Paludibaculum fermentans: one gene and its partner. The protein of the gene in region 2 interacts with the protein of the main gene of each other region in a pairwise test. Links are inferred from orthologs where the notes say so. Each region holds a gene or a part of one and is shown on either strand. Other genes may lie near its edges.

Evidence for each region. Proteins that work in one complex are often made in the same cells at the same time.
Region 1: the proteins of secA (region 2) and secG interact in binary tests that used the Escherichia coli proteins (3 or more experiments, as listed by UniProt). The link is inferred for Paludibaculum fermentans from one-to-one orthologs.

The regions. Positions count from the first base shown.
Region 1 is NZ_CP063849.1:6,067,141-6,070,705, reverse strand. The notes cover bases 580-3,565. They hold secG (preprotein translocase subunit SecG), read right to left. Parts: upstream 2,300-3,565; coding sequence 1,859-2,299; downstream 580-1,858. Other genes in these bases: IRI77_RS23895 (TonB-dependent receptor), read right to left, coding at 2,384-3,565; IRI77_RS23910 (TOTE conflict system archaeo-eukaryotic primase domain-containing protein), read right to left, coding at 580-1,212. Also shown: more of IRI77_RS23910, read right to left, coding at 1-579. UniProt on the Escherichia coli protein: Subunit of the protein translocation channel SecYEG. Overexpression of some hybrid proteins has been thought to jam the protein secretion apparatus resulting in cell death; while this may be true it also results in FtsH-mediated degradation of SecY.
Region 2 is NZ_CP063849.1:891,836-896,476, reverse strand. Bases 657-4,139 are described here. They hold secA (preprotein translocase subunit SecA), read right to left. Parts: upstream 3,755-4,139; coding sequence 857-3,754; downstream 657-856. Other genes in these bases: IRI77_RS03525 (bacterioferritin), read right to left, coding at 3,925-4,139; IRI77_RS03535 (hypothetical protein), read right to left, coding at 657-872. In the rest of the region: more of IRI77_RS03535, read right to left, coding at 1-656; more of IRI77_RS03525, read right to left, coding at 4,140-4,416; IRI77_RS03520 (acyltransferase family protein), read left to right, coding at 4,618-4,641. UniProt on the Escherichia coli protein: Required for protein export, interacts with the SecYEG preprotein conducting channel.

The DNA.
Region 1 (3,565 bases), 5.2 Mb from region 2 along the record:
ATGGGATTCCAACAAGTCAGTCAGTTCGGTCAGGCACCCACGCGGGAGGGCGAGATACTTCGGTAGATCCTCCCCGCAGGCGATCACCCGAGGCTTGTCGTATACCGGCAGGCGCATCGACTGCGCTTTGTAGAATTCGGGGTTCTGGAATGCCGCGACGCGCAGGAGTCGATTCATCATTGCGGGAGGAAGCCCAGTCTTCTCAATAAAGAGAAGATTCGCCCTCACGATGTTCACAGTCTTGGGCAAAGGGCCGGCAATGACCGGATCCTTTCGCTTGCGGCATGGAGGAAGGGTCCACGGATCGGGTTCCTCATCGTCTTCGGTGATACTGACCCTCACGCCGACCAGATCGCCTCGACGCTGCGCTTCCTCCACGAGCTTCTCAACCGACGTGGCGCTGATCCGGGAAAGGGAACCCAGGAAGGCCCACTGATCAGCAAAGGGCTCGAAACGGTCATCAATGAAAGCGCTGTTCCCCACCTGCCGCGGACCTTTTTGCAGTGGCAGCGCGATGAGATTGCCGAACCCTCCCTTCGGCATCGTGTCCTGGTTCGGGAAGAAGCGGTCGTACGAACTGAGTCCGATCTGATGGCGGCGCTCCATCGCGCGGGTCAGCAGCGCGCACCCCAGCCTCCGCGCCAGCGTCGCAGAAATCGGTTGTTCAAAGAAGATCCAGACATGGCCTCCGTTACCGGATCTGGAGCGCTCCAACGCCGCTGGAACAGCCCATTCCCGGCACACAGCGAGGAACGCCGATGCATCCTCCTGCCACGCTTCCTTGTCGAAGTCCGCCGCCAAAAACCAGCAAGTGTCGTCTGGAAGCAGCGGATACAGCCCTACGGTGATTTGTCCCTTTAGGTGCTCTTCGACGACAGAATCACTCAGGGGCAGGTACTTGCGGGTTTCCTTATCTACCCGTGGACGATCTTTTGGGGGTGCCGCGTAGTAGGCCTTCCAGTCGCGCTCGTAGCGTGGACTGTATCCCTTGCGGCCATCCGGGCTCTCCCAACGGACGGCGTATACGTCCTGTCGTCCCATGAACAGGCTTCGGAACAACTCGATCTTCTGTTCGGAGCTCAGTGCGCGCGTCTTAGGGGACCCGAAGTGGGGATCGCCGGTGGCCTCTTTCGGAATCTCGATGCCGTGCTTTGCCAGAAGCGCCTTCAGACGCACATTCTCGCGGCGCAAGCGCTCCTGATCGTCAGTCATGACCACCGGCCGGAGTTGCCAGTCGGTCGATGATCCTCACGAACTGCCGTTCAATTGTCTCAGCGGTCGTAATCGGAAGCTGGAATTCTTGCGCCAGAGCCTCTGCTTCAGGACGCCATTCCGGAGGCATCACGAACACTGGCTGGGACGGAGGAGTAGCCCGAACTTCGAATCCTCGCCGGGCTGGAGCGCCGGCTGGTGAGTAGTCGATCCCGCCGAGGGAGTCCATGACCAGAATACCCAGCACATCTCCTGCCCTACCGACGGATGAGGGACCCGTGCAGGCGTGAAGTTTCCGCGCAAGCTGATCGGCAAGATTCAAGCACCACACCGGCGAGACTACTGTAACAGGAAAACCAGCGCAGATGCAGTTTGGGCGACCGTAACCTATTGATAACAGGTTCAACCGGTCGCCCAAAAAACGCATCGTCGATGCTCGAACTAGTGCGTCACGCCAACTGCCGCTGGCTGTAACTCATTGAAACTGGTGCGGTCGAGAGGACTTGAACCTCCACGAGATTGCTCCCGCTAGCACCTCAAGCTAGTGCGTCTGCCAATTCCGCCACGACCGCATTGCTGGGTCTGAAACTGCTTCCAAACCCTTTGGCAAAACTCAATTATACGCCGAACCCCCTTGGGTTGGCGACTACTTCTTCGGCGCCGCGGGAGTCTGCGCGGGCGCGGACTTCGGCGCGTTGGGAAGCGGGATCTCCTGCGTCGACACCGTCTTGCCGTCCTGGGTCTGCAGGTCGACCTTGATGGGCGCCTGCGGAGCCGGAGCCGCCTGTTTGGGTGCCGGGGCCGTCTGGGTAATCGGAGCCTTCTCCAGCACGGAGGTGCCGGTCGAGCCGCCGCCCGCTCGCGTGTAGAGCACCGACAACGTCAAAGAGGTGACCATGAAGAGAGCCGCGGAGATCGTCGTGGCTTTCGACAGGACGGTGGCCGCGCCGCGCGGGCCAAACGCCGTCTGCGAACCCATGCCGCCGAACGCACCGGCCAGATCGGCCGCCTTGCCGCTCTGCAGCAATACAACAATGACCAGGAACAGACACACGATCACGTGCACGATGGTGAACAGGATAATCATTCGGGTATTCCTAAAGAAAAGAACCCGCGCCCCGAGTGGAGCGCGGGTCCGCCAATTGTCCAGTATAGCGCGATCCGGCCTGCCTTAGAAGTTCAGGCGGAACGCGACCTGCATGCGGCGCGCATTGGTTCCGTCCGGGAACCCTTGCGACTGCGTGCCGGTGCCCACGTTGGCGATCGGGCTCAGGACACCCCCGGTCGCCGTGTAGGAAGCAACATTCACGGCCGTGTTGTATTGAGTGTTGAAAGCGTTGAACGCTTCGAACATCAGGTTCGCCTTGACCCGCTCAGAGAACGGCAGCGACCGCACGATGCGCGCATCCACTCGGAACACGCGGTCGATGTCGATGTTGCCCGTCGGCAGGAACGGTACACGGTTCCAGCCGCCGGAACCGTTCAGCGTGGTGTAAGCAAGAACCACGCCTGAGAACTGGCTACTGGTGCTGCCCGAGAACGTAACCGTGCCGGTAGTGGGCTGCGAGGAGGCCATGGTCGTGATGGAAGAGAGCTCCCAGCCGTTGACTAGGAAGCGGTTGAAGGCCGAGCTGTTCTTCGCAAAGGTAGGCGCCCACAGCCAGTTGATCACCACGCGGTGGCGCTGATCCAAACTGGAGGTGCCCTTGTCACCGGCGTAATCGCCAGGGTACGTGGAGTTGACGAAAGATGAGCTGATGTTATTGCTCGCACCCTGCTGGTTCGCGTTGTCGATGGCATGTGACCACGTATACGAAACCTGGGCGGTCAGGCCATGCGACATGCGCTTCTGCAGTTGCAGGGCCAGGGCGTTGTACCAGGATTGGCCTCCGTTCTCCACCTGCAGGATCTTGCCGTAATTCTTATCCACCTTGTTTGCGGAAAGATAGGTGACAGTCCGGAACTCCCCGACTACATTTTTGGCTGCATCCTGGATCTTGTAAGTCACCGTCGGCCCGGGCGCGCCGAGGTTCAGGTCCCGCTGCGTGAAGATTCCGATACCCCGGCTCCAGATGTAGTTCGCGGTCAAGCCCAGGTCTTTGCCTAACTGGCGCTCGATGCTGAAATTACCTTGCTGAGAATAGGGATTGTGTAGTCCGGTGGCAGCGAGCGCCAACCCGACAGTCCCGGCCGGAAGTCCGGTGGAGCTGGACAGGATGTTGGGGAAAAACGGAGCCCCGGCCTGATTGCTGTTAATGGAAATGGAGGTTTGATAAAGGCCATTCCCCAGGAATAGCGTGTCAAGCATGTTGCCGTGCATACGAGCGTAGAAGATACCGTAGCCGGCTCGGAC
Region 2 (4,641 bases):
GCAACCAGCATGCCGCCGACGTTCGGCATCTTGGGCAGTTTGCCGGGTGTGTTCCAGGTGAACTGGGCATTCCACTCGGATTTGCCCAGGATGGCGGATGCCAACTTGGGATCCACACTGCCGGGGACGACCGAGATGTAGGGGCCGGTGCGCTGGATGGCCCAGCCGGCCTGCTTTTCGAACTCCTTGGCCCGTAGCATCGCCAATTGAGGCGTATGGTAGTCGAAGACCACGACGGGGAGTTCCACGCCGCCAGGGGCCAGGAAACGGCCCATTTGGGCCTCCGTACCATCCTCGAAGCCCACGAGGGCGGCCGGAATGCCCGGCGCGAACTTTTCCAGCGAGTGCAGCCCCACGATGTAGCGTTCGCTGTTCCTCACCCGGTTCTTCTCCGGCAGATAGCCGGGCAGGTTGGGGAGCCCGCCGCCGGAGCGCATGCGGGGCAGCTTCGTGAAGAGCTCGTTGAGCTCCTGGTCTAGCGGCCGCCAGCCGTCGAAGCGCAGTACGTAATTGTCGTGGGCCATGTACTGGCTGCCGGAAGTCGTACAAATTAAAGGCAGATTGGGCACCCCTGCACAAGTGGCGGGGCGCACGGCCTGGTACCAGGCGAGGGCTGAAGTCGCATCCTTGAGGCGCCAGGCGGTGGCCTGGAACTTGCCCACCGGGCCGTTGTAGGCGGCCTGCTCAGACGCGTCGCCGCCGTATTCCACCCAGAGCATGGGGTCATCCGCCGGAACGGGCTGAACTTTGCCCCGGGCGGAGCCGTGCCAGGCTTCCGGCCAGATCTGCGCCGAAGCGCTGGCGGCCAGGAAGAGCATGGCCGCCGCCGTCTGAATCGATTTGGTGAGAGTGTGGATCAGGACCCGTGGCATTTCTTATATTTCTTGCCGCTGCCGCAGGGGCAGGGATCGTTCCGGCCGACTTTATCGCCCTTGATTACCTGGGCCGCCGGGTTGGGTTCGGCTGCGCCCGCGGTAAATTGGAGCATCTCCATCTCCCGCTCTTTCTTCTTCTGGATGTTCCTCGTCAGATCCACGAACGAGGCCTGGGCCTCCTTGCGATCCGCTTCAGACTGGGCAGCCTGCGCCGCCTGCGCATCCCTCTCGTTGCTCTCCTCGTCGTCCTCATCCGGCCAGGAGTCCTGCGGCATGGGCACATCCGGACGTTCTCCGACAACGGGCTGCAGGAAGTACAGAAACCGGATAGTTTCGTCCTCGATGCGGTCCATCATCTCCTGGAAGATGCCGAAGCCTTCCTTCTTGTACTCGATCAGCGGGTCTTTCTGACCGTAGGCCCGCATGCCGATGCCTTCCTTCAGGTGGTCCATCGAGAGCAGGTGGTCTTTCCACTGCTGGTCGATGACGGAGAGCCAGATCATGCGCTCGGTCTCGCGCATGACTTCGGGCCCCACCACTTCTTCCTTCTCGTCGTAGCGCTTCTTCAGCCGCTCCAGGATGTGCTCTTCCATCTGGATGCGGGTCATTGAGGCGACTTCGGACGGCGTGAAGCGCAGGCCAAACTGCGAATTGATGTCGGTGGCGAGGCCGGTGAGATCCCACTTGTAGGGGTCCGAGCCTTCGGAACAACGCGTTTCGATGAAGGTGGCGAGAATGCCGTCGACGATCTCGAAGATCTTCTCCTTCATGTCCGCGCCTTCGAGCAACTGGCGCCGCAGGCCGTAAACAGCCTTGCGCTGCTTATCCATTACGTCGTCGTACTCTTTGACGTGCTTACGGGAGGCGAAGTTCTGGGCTTCGACGGTCTTCTGGGCTGCGGCGATGCGCTTGGTGATGAGTTTGGACTCGATCGGCACATCTTCTTCCATGCCCAGGCGGAGCATGAGGCCCTGAATGCGATCCCCGCCGAAGACGCGCAGCAGGTCGTCCTGGAGGGAGAGGAAGAAGCGGGACGAACCGGGGTCGCCCTGGCGGCCGGCGCGGCCGCGTAACTGGTTGTCGATACGGCGGGATTCGTGGCGTTCCGTACCGACGATGCAGAGTCCGCCGGCCTCGACCACCTTCTTATGCTCGGCCGAGCACTGCTCCTTGTACTTGGAGTAGATCTCCTGGTAGCGGGCCAGCGGCACGCGGTAGTGCATGTCGCCGCGCTGGAAGTAGTAGAACTGATTGTCGGCGACCAGCGGAGCTTCGTCCGGACGGATCGACTCGACCAGCTTCAGCTTGAGCGAGTCTTCCTGTGCCAGGAATTCCGGATTGCCGCCGAGCAGAATGTCGGTACCGCGGCCGGCCATGTTGGTGGAGACGGTGACGCCGCCATAGCGGCCGGCCTGGGCGATGATGTACGCCTCGCGCTCATGGTTTTTGGCGTTCAGCACTTCGTGCCGGACGCCCATGCGCTTGAGGATGCCGCCCAGCTTCTCCGACTTTTCGACGGAGATCGTACCAACCAGTACAGGTTGCCCGGTCTTGCTGCGTTCCGCGATTTCCTTGGCGGCGTTGCGCCACTTCTCGTCTTCGGTGCGGTATACGATGTCATTGAGATCCTTGCGCACCATGGGCGCGTTGGTGGGGATCAGGGTGACGTCGAGGTTGTAGATCTTGCCGAATTCGGCGGCTTCCGTGTCGGCCGTACCGGTCATGCCGGACAGCTTCTTATACATGCGGAAGTAGTTCTGGAAGGTGACGGTGGCGAGGGTCTGGTTCTCGCGCTCAATCTTGACGCCTTCCTTGGCTTCGACGGCCTGGTGGAGGCCATCGGACCAGCGGCGTCCCGGCATCAGGCGGCCAGTGAACTCATCGACGATGATGACTTCACCATCCTTGATGATGTAGTCACGGTCGAGCTGATAGAGCACGTGGGCGCGCAGGCCCTGCTGGACGTGGTGGTTGAGCTCGAGGTTCTCGGGATCGTACAGATTGACGACGTTGAGCAGGCGCTCGACCTTGCTGACGCCCTCTTCCGTCAGGGCCACACTGCGGTGGCGTTCGTCGACGGTGTAATCGCCGGTGGTGTACTTTTCGCCGGGCTCGCGGCCTTCGATCACCTCGCCGCGGATGAGCTTGGGGATGATGCCGTTGACCTTGAAGTACTTGTCGGTGGACTCTTCAGACGGACCGGAGATGATGAGCGGGGTACGCGCTTCGTCAATGAGGATGGAGTCGACTTCATCGACGATGGCGAAGTGGTGGCCGCGTTGGACGCAATCGTCCAGGCGGAACTTCATATTGTCGCGGAGGTAATCGAAACCGTACTCGTTGTTGGTGCCGTAGGTGATGTCGCAGTGGTAGGCGGCCCGGCGTTCATCATCGTCAAGACCATGGACAATGAGGCCAACGGAGAGCCCCAGAAACTTGTAAAGACGCCCCATCCATTCGGAGTCGCGGCGGGCCAGGTAGTCGTTGACCGTGACGACGTGGACACCTTCGCTGGCGAGGGCGTTGAGGTAGACCGGTAGCGTGGCGACCAGCGTTTTTCCTTCGCCGGTCTTCATTTCTGCAATCTTGCCGTTGTGAAGGACGATACCGCCGATCAACTGCGAGTCGAAGTGCCGCATGTTGAGGATGCGGCGGCCGGCTTCGCGGACCACGGCAAAGGCGTCCACCAGGATGTCGTCAAGGGTAGCGCCGGAAGCAAGCTGCTGCCGGAACTCCGCGGTTTTTGCGGCGAGTTGTGCGTCGGTGAGCGTCTGCACGGAGGCCTCGCGATCGTTGATCGCGAGGACAAGCGGCTTGATTTTTTTGATCTCGCGCTCGTGCTTGGTGCCGAAGATCTTCGCCAGTAAGGAATCGACCATAGAGATGCTTATTTTGATTCTACCGCACGGGTTTAGACACTCCGCGGTTAGTTAAGGTTTCCGTGTGGATTACCTGGAACAGGTAATAGATGGAACAGGACAGGAGAGGAAGACCGTTGAGGGGTGGAGGCTCCGGGGCCTGCGGGAAGACCCCGGAGCCAGTTGGAAGTTTACTTCGACTCGGCTGGGGCCTCGGCCCCGGCGCCGAAGGACTGCAGCGCCAGGTAGCTGAGGCCAAAGCGCTTGATGTTATCGAGCTGCTTTTCGAAGGCGTCCTGGTGCGACTCTTCGTCACCGACTAGGGCTTCGAACAACTGTTTGGTGGCCGCGTCTGCGTTGGCGCCGCACTGCTGGGCGGCCTGGTTGTAGTCGGCGGCGCTTTGCCGCTCCATGGCGATCGCCTTGGCGAGGATCTCAGCGGGGTCCTGGATGGCGGCGATCGGACCGGAGGTGGACATGTTCACATCGCTTTTCAGAAAGAGGATGCGCTCCGCCAGGGTCTCGATGTGGCCCATTTCGACGATGGCTGTTTTCTTGAAGAGCTTGGCCAGGGGGCCGAAGCCCTGGTCGTCGAGGTGAAAATGGAAGTACATGTACTGGTGAACGGCCTGGAGTTCGTCGGCCACCGCTTTATTGAGTAGGTCTACGCTGGGATGATTCATGATAAGTACCTCGTAAACTCTGATTATATAGAAGTCCCAGAAGGCCGCCAGAGGAATCGGTGCATCCTACGCCATCCCAAGATGGGGCAACAGGGGTGTGACGGCGGTGTGCGGATCCCTTAGACTGTTGAGTGACTTGGCAACAGGCAGGAGGGCGCGACCGGAATGGAAAACTCTCGTTCATTGAGCACCGTCGAAACAATGCCCGCGCCGGCGGCGGGCTCC